4 regions of the Nonomuraea sp. NBC_00507 genome follow, and region 1 is predicted to be linked to each of the others. Evidence: riboswitches for the same ligand, from Rfam matches in the RefSeq annotation. Region 1 holds a riboswitch; each other region holds the start of a gene.
The links. A riboswitch is a leader RNA that binds a small molecule or an ion and turns the genes downstream of it on or off. The one in region 1 is predicted to bind cyclic di-AMP.

Region 1 (3,344 bases):
CTCCTGAGATTCTCCGCTGCCGCCTCGGCTCCCGGCCGGTCGATTCGTACCAGCCGGGAGCCGGGGCGTGTTCGGGCTCAGCCGCCCGGCTGGATCAGGCCCGACTCGTACGCCGCTATGACCGCCTGCACCCGATCCCTGACCGCCAGCTTGGCGAACACGTTGCTGACGTGGGTCTTCACCGTGTGCTCGCTGACGACGAACGCCGCGGCGATCTCCGCATTGGACAGGCCGCGACCGAGCAACATCAGCGTCTCCCGCTCCCGGGTGGTGAGGAGGTCGAGCCCGACGGGTCGTCTCCTGGGCCGCTTGGACACCATGTCGTCGATCAGCCGCCGGGTCACGGCCGGTGCGAGCAGCGACTCCCCGGCGGCCACCACCCGGACGGCATGCACCAGGTCGTCCCTGCGCACGTCCTTCAGCAGAAAGCCGCTCGCCCCGGCGTGGAGGGCGTCGTAGACGTAGTCGTCCTGGTCGAAAGTGGTCAGCATCAGGACGCGGGTGTCCGTCTCCGCGCACACGACCCGGGCGGCGTCGATGCCGTCCATGTGCGGCATCCGGATGTCGAGGAGGAGCACCTGGGGCTGGTGGGCGCGTACCACGTTGATCGTCATCGGGCCACCTCCGCGTGCCCGCGCGGGAGCCGTACCGAGACCTGGAAACCCCGGCCCGAAGGCGCGGGCCCGAACATGGCGTCCCCGCCGCCCGCCGCCGCCCGCTCCCTGATGCCGATCAGCCCTTGGCCGCCCGCGTCGGCCGGCCCCGGGCCGTGGCCGTCATCGGTGACGGTGACCCGCAGCGCGTCGCGCTCCCACGCGAGGTGAACCTCCGCCGAGCCGGCGCCGGCGTGCTTGACGACGTTGGTGAGCGACTCCTGGATGATCCGGTACGCGGCGACCTCGACGTCGTGCGACAGCTCGAGCGGCGTCTCTGCCGCTGGCGGCGATCGCCTCGAAAGCCGCCTCCGCACGCTCCGGCCGGGTGCGTACGGCGAGCGGGCCGGACTCCGCCTGGACCACCATGAGACTGACCGCGTGGGCGAGGATGTCGTGCATGTCCCGGGCGATCCTCGCCCGCTCGTGCTGGGCCGCCCGCTCGGCTGCCAGTTCTTGCTCCTTTTCCAGCCGCATCGCCCGCTCCCGCAGCGCGAGCGACTGCTGCCGGGTCAAGGCCGCCACCCGGCCCAGGGGTGCCCTCTTTCGACGCGCCCGAGTGAAAGCGCTCTGACAAACCCCGGCGATGGGTGGGAGTAGGTAAAGGATTTCGCCCCGATCGCCTATCTCATAGGGCATTCTGTTGCCTGCTCCCCATCGGGGTTTGCATCTTTCTATGCCGTTCGCTTACGTTAGAGGACTCAGGGCGTACGCCTGGCAGTGCCGCGTAACGTCCTCCGTATTGCCGAGACCGCGTCTCATCGGCATGGACATTCGAGTCCGTGACCATGACGCGGCCGCCGAATTCGCAATCTGCGGAACCGGGGACCCACTTCATCTGGGGTGAATCGGCGCGCTCGACACGAGCGCCCCGTAGGGCACTTCCACGCCCGAACCCGTCAGCTAACCCGGTAGGCGGCATGGAAGCTAGGAGCATTTTTCACCCATGGCCAAGAACGTCTTCGCTCGTGCCCTGACGTCCGCAAGCCTCTCCCTGGTCGCCGCCGGGATGGCCGCGACGGTCGTCGCCGGATCCCCGGCCTTCGCCGCCGACCAGCAGTCCACGCAACCCGCGCGGTCCAACCTCCCCGCCTCCCAGGCCATCCCGCAGAAGGGCGCCGGCCAGGTGAGCGCCGACACCGTACTGAAGATCGCCGAGTCGCAGATCGGCGTGAGCGAGAACGCCGCCGGCGGCGGCACCCCGTTCCACAGCTGGTACATGTCCTCCCCGCGGGCAGCCGAGACCGTCGCCCGCGACGGCGGCAGCCTGCAGGCCTACGCCAACGCCCCGTGGTGCGCCATGTTCATCTCCTGGGTCGGCGAGCAGGCCGGCGCCCGCCCCACGATGGGCTGGGACGCCTACACCGTCAGCTACGCCAAGTGGTTCCAGGCCAACAAGCACTGGGGCACCGAGGCCAAGCCCGGCGCCGTCGTCTTCTACGACTGGAACGGCCAGGGCACCGACGGCATCGACCACGTCGGCATGGTCAAGAAGGACAACGGCGACGGCACCATCACCGCGATCGAGGGCAACACCGGAAACGGCAAGGTCGAGCAGCGCATCCGGCCCAAGGCCCACGTCGTGGGCTACGGCTACCCCGAGTACAAGGCCTGACCCCAAGGCAGGTCGCCAGAAAATAACGGGTGGTGCAGGACAGGGTCCTGCACCACCCGTCGCATGTGTGCCTGCCTATCAATGCGCGCAAGATCGGTGTTGTCATCGGCTCGTAAGATTCGCGCCCGCGGCCTGGGCCTATCCTCACGACGTGGGCAGAATTCGTGTGATGGCCGTCCTCGTGGCGGCGGGGTTGTTGATCGCCGGGTGCGGCGGGGCCGTTGAGACGGTCCGGGGTGATGCGCCCGTGTCGGCGACCGTGGCGACGGCCACCCCGGCTCCCGCGACCACGGCATCTGGCACGCCCGGTGCGTCCGGTGACGCGCGGGTTCCCGACGCCTTGAAGTTCACCGCCACCACACTGGGCGGGCAGACCTTCGACGGTGCGAGCCTGGCGGGCAAGCCGGTCGTGTTCTGGTTCTGGGCGCCGTGGTGTCCCAAGTGCCAGTCGGAGGCGCCGGCCGTCAAGGCGGCTGCCAAGAAGTACGCCGACGTCGCGTTCGTGGGGGTCGCCGGCCTGGACAGTGAGGCGGCGATGAAGGACTTCGTCCGGCGTACCGGGACCGGCGACCTCGCCCACCTGTCGGATGAGAAGGGCGTGGTGTGGACCCGGCTCGGGATCACCCAGCAGTCCACGTTCGTGTTCATGAAACCGGACGGAACAACCGCGAAAGCCTCCGGCCCGCTCGACTCCGATGAGCTCGATAGCCTTGTCGCCAAGCTGCTCGCCGCCTGACGCCGCGCCGCGGCCGAGCCGGAGCCGGACATGATCGGTGACGTGCCGTTGGCGCTGGCCCTGGCCGCGGGCCTGGTGGCGGCGTTCAATCCCTGCGGGTTCGCGCTGCTGCCCGCGTACCTGACCATGCTCGTGGCCGACGACGACACCCGCCCGGCGGGCGGCGTGTCGTCGCGCGGGCCGGTGGCGCGCGCTCTGCTGCTCGGGGCGGCCATGACCGCGGGATTCGTCACGGTTTTCGGGGTGTTCGGCCTGGTGGTGACCCCGCTGGCGGTGTCGGTGGGCCAATACCTGCCGTGGGTGACGATCCTCATCGGCCTGGCCCTGACCGGGCTCGGCG
Region 2 (3,344 bases), 1.8 Mb from region 1:
GATGCTGAGGCCTTGCTCTCGTACCGCGTCGATCGGGCGCCGCAGGAAGTGTTCCTCGCCCAAGGGGACCGTGACGAGTTCGAGCAGGCGTTGCACGGCGCGGGCGGGCCAGGCCGAGGCGGCAACGTGATCGGCGAGCAGCAGAAGCCCGCCGGGCCGTAGCACGCGCACCATCTCGATGACCGCTCGGCGATGATCCTGGATGGAGCACAGGGAGAAGGTGCAGACGACGGTGTCGAAGGTGTCGTCGGCGAAGTCGAGCGCCTGCGCGTCGCCTTCACGCAGGTCGGCCTGCAGGCCGAGCTTGGCCGCCCGCTGCCGGGCGCGCTGGAGCATGGCCGGGCTCCATTCGATCGCAGTCAACCGAACGTCCTCGGGATAGTGCGGAAGGTTGAGCCCCGTACCGATGGCCACCTCGAGCACGTCGCCAGCGGCCTGGGAGCAGATCCAGGCGCGGGTGTCGCCGAAGACATGCCGGTCGAAGAATCCCATCTCCTTGTCATAGGAGCGGGCGTGCTTGTCCCAATAGCGACGTAGGCGTTCGGTGCGCTCGTTGGAGGCCATGGGTGGCTTCTACCCTCTCTCGAACGCCTTCCAAGGACGGCACCCGAGCGGGCACCATAACCGCCGTCCTGAGCCGGGCACGTGGCGCGCAGGTGAATGGTGTCGCCGACGCCACCCGTACGCGCCCGTTGATTCGTCTTTCCTGGGCCGGCCGACCTAGCCGGAACCGCAAAGGCGGGGAGAGTCCTACCCCGATGCCGCTACCTGTGGACTGGTCGACAGCCGAGGAATTGCACGCCGGAGGGGACTCTTGACGGTTCAAACGCAACGGGTGGTGCAGGGAGCCGCACCGCGCCCCCTGCACCACCCGTGCTTCCCCGACCATCGCAACTGGCAAGGAGTCTGTTGGCCTTCTTGCGGTCAGGCCGACTTGTATTCGGGGTGGCCGTAGCCGACGACCTGGGACTTGGGCCGGATACGCTGCTCGACCTTGCCGTTCCCGGTGTTGCCCTCGATCGTGGTGATCGTGCCGTCGCCGTTGTCCTTCTTCACCAGGCCCATGTGGTCGATGCCAGTAGTGCTCTTGCCGTTCCAGTCGAAGAAGACCACGGAACCGGGCTTGGCCACGGTGTCCCACCGGTTGTTGGCCTGGAACCACTTGGCCCAGGTGACGGTGTAAGCGTCCCAGCCGACCGTCGGGCGGGCGCCGGCTTTCTCACCCACCCAGGAGACGAACATGGCGCACCACGGGGCGTTGGCGTAGGCCTGCACGCTGCCGCCGTCGCGGGACAGGGTCTCGGCCGCCCGCGGGGAGGACATGTACCAGCTGTGGAACGGCGTGCCGCCGCCGGCAGCGTTCTCCGTCACGCCGATCTGCGACTCGGCGATCTTCAATATGGCGTCGGCGCTCACCTGAGCGGCACCCTTCTGCGGGATTGCCTGGGAGGAGACGACGTTGGATCGCGAGGATTGCGCTGTGGAGTGGTGGTCGGCGGCAAAGGCCGGGCTGCCGGCAAAAGCCGCGCCGGCTGCCACGCTGATCCCGGCGGCGAACAGGGAAAGGCCTGCGGGCTTCAGGGCATGGGGGATGACGTTCTTGGGCATTACTTGGGATTGCTCCTTGCTTCCATGCCGCCTACCGGGTTAGCTGACGGGTTCGGGCGTGGAAGTGCCCTACGGAGCGCACCGGTATGGAGCGCGCCGATTCACCCCAGGGAAATGGGTCCCCGGCTCCGCGAGATCGCGAATTCGGCGGCCGCGGTCACCTTCACGAACATGATGTTCGCGCTGGTGAGACACGGTCTCGGCAATACGGAGGCGTCACACGGCATGAAGTGCTACCAGGCGTACGCCCTAAGTCATTGAAGGTAAGCGAATGGCATAGAAAGATGCAAGCCGGGTTCGAATGAACGCAACAGAATCCCCTACGGCGTAGGCGATTGCGGCAAAATTCTTTACCTACATCCGATCGTAGAAGGGGTTTACTAGGGCACTTTGCGCGCCGTTCAGGACACATCGCGCAGGGCCGGGGACGAGAGTTGTTTCGTAAGGACCGCCACGCCCGCTAAGCCTGCAACGGGTCAATGGGGAGCACGTGACGTGCCCACCAGTGGGACACCTGCGGGACCGGGGCCGCTTCGGTGAGGCCGGGCGCATAGTCGTCGAACGAGAAGTCGTAGACGTATCCGACGATGACGCCTGGACGACGCAGTTCGGCGAGTCGTTGCACTCTGGCCAGCCCGCGTCCACGCTGCATCGGAAGCCCTATGATCGTTGGGTGGCAGCGATGCCGGGGCCTTAACTACTTGCGCAGCCAGCAGGCTTTGCGAGCCTGCCCGCCCATTCGCCGGGCTGCCGGTCGCTGAGGCCGAACATCAAGTAGCGGCCGCCGGGCGGGGTCACGGAGTTCAGCCCGTTGGGGAAGGCGACGGGGCCCTGGTCGTTCCGCTTCACGTGGGGCCATGGGTCCGTCACAGAGCCTGTACGTGCTTTGTACTGCAACACTCGGCTTCGGTCAGGGAGCCGCCTCTAACGTCCCCCGCGGCCATCGTTTCGGTGAGGAGTGGAATGGCTGGGTAGGGAGGCGGACACGCGGCTGCCTCCCCACCCGCTCGTCACGGGCGAGGTGCCCGGCGGTCCCGGCGCGCCTCGAGCTCTTCCGCGCTCACCGGTATGACCACCGGCTGTCCGGGCGCACAGAGCAGCGTGGCGAGGTATACGGTTTCGCCGTCCGAAAGGTTGTTGCCGCCCTGGTAATGGATGACGTCGCCGCCCGGCTCCCAGAACGTCTCCCCGGCCTTGATGACGCGCTCCGGTTCGCCCTCCAGCTCGAAGAGCATCTCGCCCTTGACCACGTACCCGAACCCGGGGCCGGGGTGGCGGTGCGGCGGGTTACCCGGGCTGCCAGGCGGCAGAGTGATCAAGACAGTCGTCGCCTCAGCATTGTCGGGGATCGGTGCGTTCGGGACCGACGCGAGGATCTGCACCGTCGGCGACGGCGGAGTCGTATTGGTGTCTTCCATGCTCATGATGGGAAACCTCACCTTCTCCGGTTGTGTTGGTTCTCTTCAATAAGGACAAGGCAGCACAGGGATCTGTGACAGCCGAATTATGGCCGCCTTGCCCTCGACCCCGGTTCAAGTCAGGGAGCGTGACCGATTTACGGTCATGGAGGTCTGGCCTCCCGAGTTTGGTGCTGCTGGGTTTGCGGTAGCGCGTCCAGCACCCCCCGACCTTGGACGTCGCAGTGAACTCCGGTTTCTCAGCCCAGGTCGAACATCACCGCCCCTCCGGGCCGATCTGCCCGTACAGCAGCGGCTCCCAGAGGTTGCCGCGGTGGT
Region 3 (3,344 bases), 1.8 Mb from region 1:
CTGTGGGAAGCGGGTGCCACCGAGCAGGTCACCGTGCTGGCCGGACGAGCCGCCTCCCACGACGACCCATTCCTGGTGGCCTGGGTGTTGAAGGAACTGCGGAGAATGGGGGCTACGGACCAGGTCGCCATGCTGCTGGCCCGCAACACAGCCGCTCACGCCTCCCTCGACCACCCGGGCTCGGTGACCTCGCTACTGGACGCGCTGTGGGAAGCGGGTGCCACCGAGCAGGTCACCGTGCTGGCCGGACGAGCCGCCTCCCACGCCGCCTTAGACTGGCCGGCCCCGGTGGCCGGCCTACTAGACACGCTGCGGGAGTTGGGGACGGAGGAGCAGGTCGCTATCCTGCTGACCCGCAACCCAGCCGCCCACGTCCGTCTCGACCACCCCTACGGCGCGAGGCCGCCGAGTTGGGAAGTGGCCGACCTGCTGGAAGCGCTGCGGCAAGTCGGTGCCACCGAACAGGTCACCGTGCTGGCCGAACGCCTTCCTGCCGCCGGAAGGTTTGATGAGTTCATGGGCATCGGCGATTACCGGGAGCGTTTTGCGTTCGGACGGGAACCCGACGGAATCCCTGCTCTCCCCTGGGGGTGGGAGGACCTGGACTGACCACAAAGCAGGTTTCATGCGGGTCAGCCGGGCGGGTCATGAGCGCGATCGCCACGTTGGTGATGTTGCTGGCCTCCTGCACGGCGTTTAGTAACCCGCTTCGGAAGATCTACTACAACCTCTCGACCACCGGCCTGTCAATCTTCGTCGCATTCGCGGTCGGCACCGTCGAGCTTCTCGACGTCCTTGCCGAACAGCTCAACGTCGCCGACCGTCAGCCCTGGGCAACTCTCGCCGCCGTGGACCTCAATGCCATCGGCTACGTCATCGTCGGCACCTTCTGCTGACATGGCTCGGCAGCGTCGCCTACTGGAAGCTCGCCAAGCTGGAGCAGCGCTACGCGGCCCCCACTTGCGAGCGACGTGGCGGTAAGCAGCATCGCCTCAACAATGATGTCGAAGAGAAACTGAGTACGAGCGATGCGCGCGTCGACGGCGCAAGTACTGCTCAAGAAGGCTGCAATGGGCGTTAACAGACAGCCCCGGACCCGCGCGATGCGTTGCCGTCCCTCGGCAGGCCAAACCGAGATTTCCAAGGCGCGCCATTCGTTCCGCTCTCAACCGAGGTCTCCCAAGCGAAAGCCATCCGAGCCGAGTGACTATGGTGGCCAGCAGGGCTCGCGGCAGCAATCCCTAAAGGACCTACGTCACGGTTACTGGTCCCGTCAGGTTCAGCCACAACAGCGTCCTGAGCGCCACCAGCCCCATCGGTTGATCCTCGCACCGCGCAATCGGAAAAGGCGGGGTCGATTCGCCTTCTCGTACGCAACGGGAGCCGAGAGCGGAAGCGGCCAGGCAAACTTTACCCACTCCCAAACCCGCTGCTGGCACGGCATTTCAGGCCTGCTCTGAGGCCGATACGCCGAGAATGAATTTGCTCCGCTTGCACCCTCTTTGGGATATATGTACCTTTTGCGTAATCGCGACACACGTCTTGGCGAGCTTCTCGTCGCATCGTTGCCGCTTCGTTGACCGGACCGTGCGCAGTCCTGGAGATCTTCAGGGCAGCGCCCGGCCGCCGAATCCGCGCCTCGCGGAACCGGGGACCCATCCTCTTTTCGGGGTGAATCGGACGCCAGCTCAGGCTGCGCCCGTAGGGCACTTCCAGGCCCGAACCCGTCAGCTAACCCGGTAGGCGGCATGGAAGCAAGGAGTCAATGCCCTCATGCCCAAGCCTCGGCTTGCCACGATCGCCCATACTCTCAAGAACCATCTCGATCTCCCCAGCAAGCGCTTCAGCCTCGCCATCGGCGGTGCGATCCTGGCCGGAACCACCGCCATCACAGGCGTAGCCGGCCAGGCGGTCGCTTCGTCCACCACCCAGCACAGCGCGGTCCACGAAGCTCAGCCGGAAACCGGATCGCTCGCCTACGGCGTGGATGTCTCCAGGTACCAGCCCGACTACGACTGGAACGCCAGCCCGGCCCAGTTCGGCATCATCAAGGCCACCGAGGGCGTGACCTTCCGCGACGCCTCGTTCACCCGCCACTGGAGCGAACTGGCCAAGAAGGGCATCGTGCGCGGGGCCTACCACTACGGCCACCCCTCCAACGACCCCATCGCCGAGGCGGAGCACTTCCTGTCCATGGTGAACTCCCAGCCCGCCAAGGCCGGCGACCTGCTGGTCCTGGACCTGGAGACCACCGACGGCCAGTCCGTCGCCGAGGTCAACTCCTGGGCCAAGGCATGGCTGTCGCACGTGAAGGCCAAGACCGGGGTCACCCCGATGCTCTACAGCGGCTGGAACTTCGCCAACACCTACGGCAAGGGCCTGGCCGAATACCCGCTCTGGGTCGCCCACTACAGCAAGCCCAAGGGCCAGCTTGCCCCGCCTGCCGACTGGAAGTCCTGGGCGATCCACCAGTACACCGACTCCCCCATCGACCAGAACGTCTCCGCGCTGACCCCTGACCAGTTGCGCAAGCTGGGCCGCTCCGCTGTCTGACGGAGGAGACGGATACAGCATCAGTCGGTCCCTCAAGGATGTGGCTCGGTAGAGGTCGGGAGGCAGTTCGCGCCCTTCCAACCTCTACCGAATTCCCTCCGCTTGACGGCGGATTCCGGCGCGCTCCCCGACGCCCAAAACGACTAAGTCGCTTAGGTAGTGTCAAGGGCGGACCTCACCCTCGGATGGACCATCGCCCTGGCCGGTGTCGTCCTGGCGATCTCCTCCTGCGCCGTAATCGCGTGACTTCGCGAGTCTTGCCTATGCTCACGCCGAGCTGTCGCGGATCTCTCCTCGATCCCAGGCCCACGGCTACATCGCGGCTCTTGACCACTGCCCCACCGCTACCGCAAGGCGGCCGTGGCGATCCGGTACGGCGACAAGTCCGAGAGCTTACATCCCATCTGACCTGCCGAAACATCGCATATGGTGGAAGGATGAAGCGTGCTGCAGCCATGGCGCTCGTGGTGTTCGCGTCTGTTTCATGCGGCGCGGCGGAGCCGGACGCGGCGCCAGCTCGTGTGCCAGGACGTCTGTTCCCGCAAACGAGAAGCCCGATTCACCGACGCCCGCGCCGAGTCCGACTGCACCGCCCGTGTTCAAGGCCAAAGTCTCGAACGTCTCCCGTGACCGGCTGCCCTACTCGTGGCGGCCCGGCTGCCCGGTCCACTATCGGGACCTGCGGCTCATCACGTTGTCCTACTGGGGGTTCGACGGCAAGCCGCACACGGGCGAGCTGGTCGTGCGCGAGACGGTGACCGACGACATCGTGACGGTGTTCAGGAAGCTGT
Region 4 (3,344 bases), 1.3 Mb from region 1:
TCATGACCGCTCCAAGTTAGCCTTGTCGCCTTAAGCCGCCTGGAACGGAACGTGAACAATGGAGGGTATGAACTCGCTCATGCTCAACACCGACGGCGTGCAGATCCCGCAGCTCGGGTTCGGCGTCTGGCAGATTCCCGGCGGCGAGGCCGAGCAAACCGTGCGGATCGCTCTGGAGGCCGGCTACCGGCACATCGACACCGCCTCCGCGTACGGCAATGAGGAGGGCGTGGGCCGGGCCGTGCGCAGCGCCAAGCGCCCCCGCCATAAGCTGTTCGTCACCACCAAGCTGTGGAACGCCGACCACGGCCGCGCCGAGCAGGCCTTCGATGAGAGCCTGGCCAGGCTGGGCCTCGACTACGTCGATCTTTTCCTCATCCACTGGCCTGTCCCGAAGCAGGACAAGTACGTGCAGGCGTGGAAGGCCCTCGAAAAGATCTACCGTGACGGGCGGGCCAAGGCCATCGGCACCTCCAACTTCACCGTCAAGACCCTCACCCGGCTGATGGACGAGACCGACATCACGCCGTCCATCAACCAGATCGAGCTCCACCCCTACCTGCAACAGCGCGAGATGCGGGCCTTCCACGAGGCCAACGGCATCCTGACCGAGGCGTGGAGCCCACTGGGCCAGGGCCAGGGCCTGCTCGACGACCCGGCACTGAGCGTGCTGTCCGGCAAGTACGGCAAGACGCCCGCCCAGATCGTGCTGCGCTGGCACCTGCAGCTCGGCAACGTCGTCATCCCCAAGTCCGCCACCCCGTCGCGGATCCGCGAGAACATCGACGTGTTCGACTTCATCCTCGACGCCGAGGACATGGCCGCGATCGGCGCCATGAACAGGAACAAGCGCATCGGACCCGACCCCGACACCTTCAACATGACCTGATACGTCTACGATCTCCCCTTGTGCGGGATTTTGCATGGGGAATAGCGGCGACAGGTGTCATAGCGCGCACGGTGGGAGCGGCCATCGTGGCCGAACCGGGCATGCGGGTGGCCGCCGTCGGCTCTAGGAACCTCGGCCGGGCACAGGCCCTGGCCGCGACGCTGGGCGCGGAGTCGGCCTACGACTCCTATGAGCGGCTGTGCGCCGACCCGGCCGTGGACGCGATCTACGTGGCCACTCCGCATGCCCAGCACCTTCAGGTCGCCGAGGCCGCCATCGCCGCCGGCAAGGCCGTGCTGTGCGAGAAGCCGCTGGCGGCCACCGTGGACGACGCCGAGAAGATGGTGCGCCTGGCACGCGAGGCGGGCGTCTTCTTGATGGAGGCCATGTGGATGAGGTTCAACCCCCTCATCCAGAAGATCGCCTCCGATGAGCGCTTCGGCGAGATCCGCTCCGTGCAGGCCTCCTTCGGCTTCTCCCTGCCCTACGACCCCGCCCACCGGCTCTGGGCGCCCGAGCTGGGCGGCGGCGCGCTGCTCGACCTGGGGATCTACCCGTTCGGGCTGGCCCAGCTGCTCCTCGGCATGCCCTCCGGCCTGCGGGTCACCGGCTCCCTGGCCCCGAACGGGGTGGACGCGGAGACCGCCGGCGTTTTGCTCTATCCCGGTGGCAGGCACGCACTCGTGTCGACCTCGTTGCTCGGGAATTACCCGAACAATGCCAGCGTTGTAGGAACTCAGATGCGGGCGGACCTCCAGGCTCCGTTCTGGGCGCCGCAGCGGATCCTTCTCACCGGGCCCTCCATGGAGCCGGAAGAGCACGTGCTCGATCCGGCCGACAACGGGTACGCCGGAGAGCTCCGCGAAGTCCGTGCCGCGACGGCCGAAGGCAGGACCGAAAGCTCGATCATGCCGCTTGACGAGTCCCTTGCCATGATGGGGCTTCTGGCCGACGCTCGCAGGCAACTCGCCTAGCTGGGCTTTTATGTAGTTGTAATCCCCTTGCCCCATGTATTACCTTATGGGGCATCTTGCGGCATGCGTCCGGTTTGTCCGGACACGTCCGACCATCGCACGAAACATCACAGGACAGTCCTGTGACCGCTGAATCCGCCTTGCGCGGAACCGGGGACCCATGTCCTTTGGGGCGAATCGGCACTTCGGTGCCGTAGGGCAGCTTCCACGCCCGAGCCCGTCAGCTAACCCGGTAAGCGGCATGGAAGCAAGGAGTAATCCCTCGATGGCCAAGCACCCCACTTTCGCTGCCCACAAGATCAACCTCGCGCGCGCCGCCCTCGGCGCCACCATCCTCGCCTCCGCAGTCACCGCTCACGTCACGGGCACCGCCATCGCCGCGACGGACAAGCAGCCGGTCGCCTCCAAGGCCGAGCACGCCGGCATCAAGACCGCCACGACCGACGAGAACAAGATCAACGTCACCGCCGCCCAGGTCCTGGCCCTGGCCAGGTCCCAGGTGGGCACCAGCGAGAACGCCGCCGGCGGCGGCACCAAATACCAGCAGTGGTACGCCAACTCCCAGCGCGCCGCCGAGACCATCGCCCGTGACGGCGGCAGCCGCGCCGACTACCTGAACGCCGCCTGGTGCGCGATGTTCGTCTCCTGGGTCGGCGAGCAGACCGGCGCCCGCCCGCAGATCGGCTGGGACGCCTGGACCGTCGCCCACGCCAAGTGGTTCAAGGCCAACAACCGTTTCGGCACCGTCGCCAAGCCCGGCGCCGTCGTGTACTTCTCTTGGAGCGGCAGCAAGGACATCCGCGACATCAAGCACGTCGGGTTCGTCGTGAAGGACAACCAGGACGGCACCGTCTCCACCATCGAGGGCAACACCGGCAACGGCAAGGTCGAAGAGCGGACCCGGCCGAAGGCGCACGTCGTCGGCTACGGCTACCCCGAGTACGCCGCCTGACCCTCTGCACATCCGAACGAGCGCGCGTCCCGCCGCGGGACGCGCGCTCGCGGCGTTCAGGGGTTCTTCCCGTGATCGCCCATCCATCACTCCATGAAGAACCGCCCCAGAGCGGCGGCGACCGCGGCCGGATCGTTCTCCATCGGGATGTGACCGGCGTTCGGGACGCGGACCAGGGAGGTGTTCGGCATCTCGGCGGCGAAACGCTCGGCGTACCGGACCTCCTGGAAGGTGTCGTCCTCCCCCCACACCAGCAGCTTCGGCGTCCCGTCGGCCTGCAGCGCGGGCACCAGGTCCAGCGTGTAGCGGCCGTCGGCGGCTCCCGCCAGCGCCATCCACGACCGTCGCACCCGGGCGTCGTTCCACGGGTCCAGGTAGTCGGCCAGCTCGGCCTCCGTCGCGGGGCGGTGCAGGGCCGTGGTGACGGCCGTGCGGCGGGCGGCCAGCAACTCCTCCGCGGTCACCGCCGCCACCACCGCCGGATCACGGAAACGGGCCACGCCCGGCACCGGCCACGAGTCGTACGTGA

Region 2: it holds a riboswitch for cyclic di-AMP, as region 1 does, so the genes downstream of both, OHA25_RS40940 (CHAP domain-containing protein) here and OHA25_RS49420 (CHAP domain-containing protein) in region 1, are expected to answer to the same signal.
Region 3: it holds a riboswitch for cyclic di-AMP, as region 1 does, so the genes downstream of both, OHA25_RS41015 (glycoside hydrolase family 25 protein) here and OHA25_RS49420 (CHAP domain-containing protein) in region 1, are expected to answer to the same signal.
Region 4: it holds a riboswitch for cyclic di-AMP, as region 1 does, so the genes downstream of both, OHA25_RS43270 (CHAP domain-containing protein) here and OHA25_RS49420 (CHAP domain-containing protein) in region 1, are expected to answer to the same signal.

The regions. Positions count from the first base shown of each region.
Region 1 is NZ_CP107853.1:10,305,560-10,308,903, reverse strand. It holds gene OHA25_RS49440 (hypothetical protein) at 1-7, shown strand, start outside; gene OHA25_RS49435 (response regulator transcription factor) at 78-614, opposite strand; gene OHA25_RS49430 (sensor histidine kinase) at 611-970, opposite strand; partial or broken gene OHA25_RS49425 (hypothetical protein) at 978-1,022, opposite strand; cyclic di-AMP (ydaO/yuaA leader) riboswitch at 1,442-1,586, shown strand; gene OHA25_RS49420 (CHAP domain-containing protein) at 1,600-2,268, shown strand; gene OHA25_RS49415 (redoxin domain-containing protein) at 2,420-3,004, shown strand; gene OHA25_RS49410 (cytochrome c biogenesis CcdA family protein) at 3,035-3,344, shown strand, end outside.
Region 2 is NZ_CP107853.1:8,492,110-8,495,453, forward strand. It holds gene OHA25_RS40935 (class I SAM-dependent methyltransferase) at 1-564, opposite strand, end outside; gene OHA25_RS40940 (CHAP domain-containing protein) at 925-1,608, opposite strand; cyclic di-AMP (ydaO/yuaA leader) riboswitch at 1,622-1,768, opposite strand; gene OHA25_RS40945 (hypothetical protein) at 2,069-2,260, opposite strand; gene OHA25_RS40950 (cupin domain-containing protein) at 2,619-3,026, opposite strand.
Region 3 is NZ_CP107853.1:8,508,048-8,511,391, forward strand. It holds gene OHA25_RS41005 (hypothetical protein) at 1-609, shown strand, start outside; gene OHA25_RS41010 (HoxN/HupN/NixA family nickel/cobalt transporter) at 648-896, shown strand; cyclic di-AMP (ydaO/yuaA leader) riboswitch at 1,615-1,761, shown strand; gene OHA25_RS41015 (glycoside hydrolase family 25 protein) at 1,774-2,553, shown strand; gene OHA25_RS41020 (M15 family metallopeptidase) at 3,149-3,344, shown strand, end outside.
Region 4 is NZ_CP107853.1:8,975,806-8,979,149, forward strand. It holds gene OHA25_RS43255 (hypothetical protein) at 1-4, opposite strand, end outside; gene OHA25_RS43260 (aldo/keto reductase) at 68-889, shown strand; gene OHA25_RS43265 (Gfo/Idh/MocA family protein) at 910-1,863, shown strand; cyclic di-AMP (ydaO/yuaA leader) riboswitch at 1,981-2,117, shown strand; gene OHA25_RS43270 (CHAP domain-containing protein) at 2,129-2,815, shown strand; gene OHA25_RS43275 (alpha/beta fold hydrolase) at 2,902-3,344, opposite strand, start outside.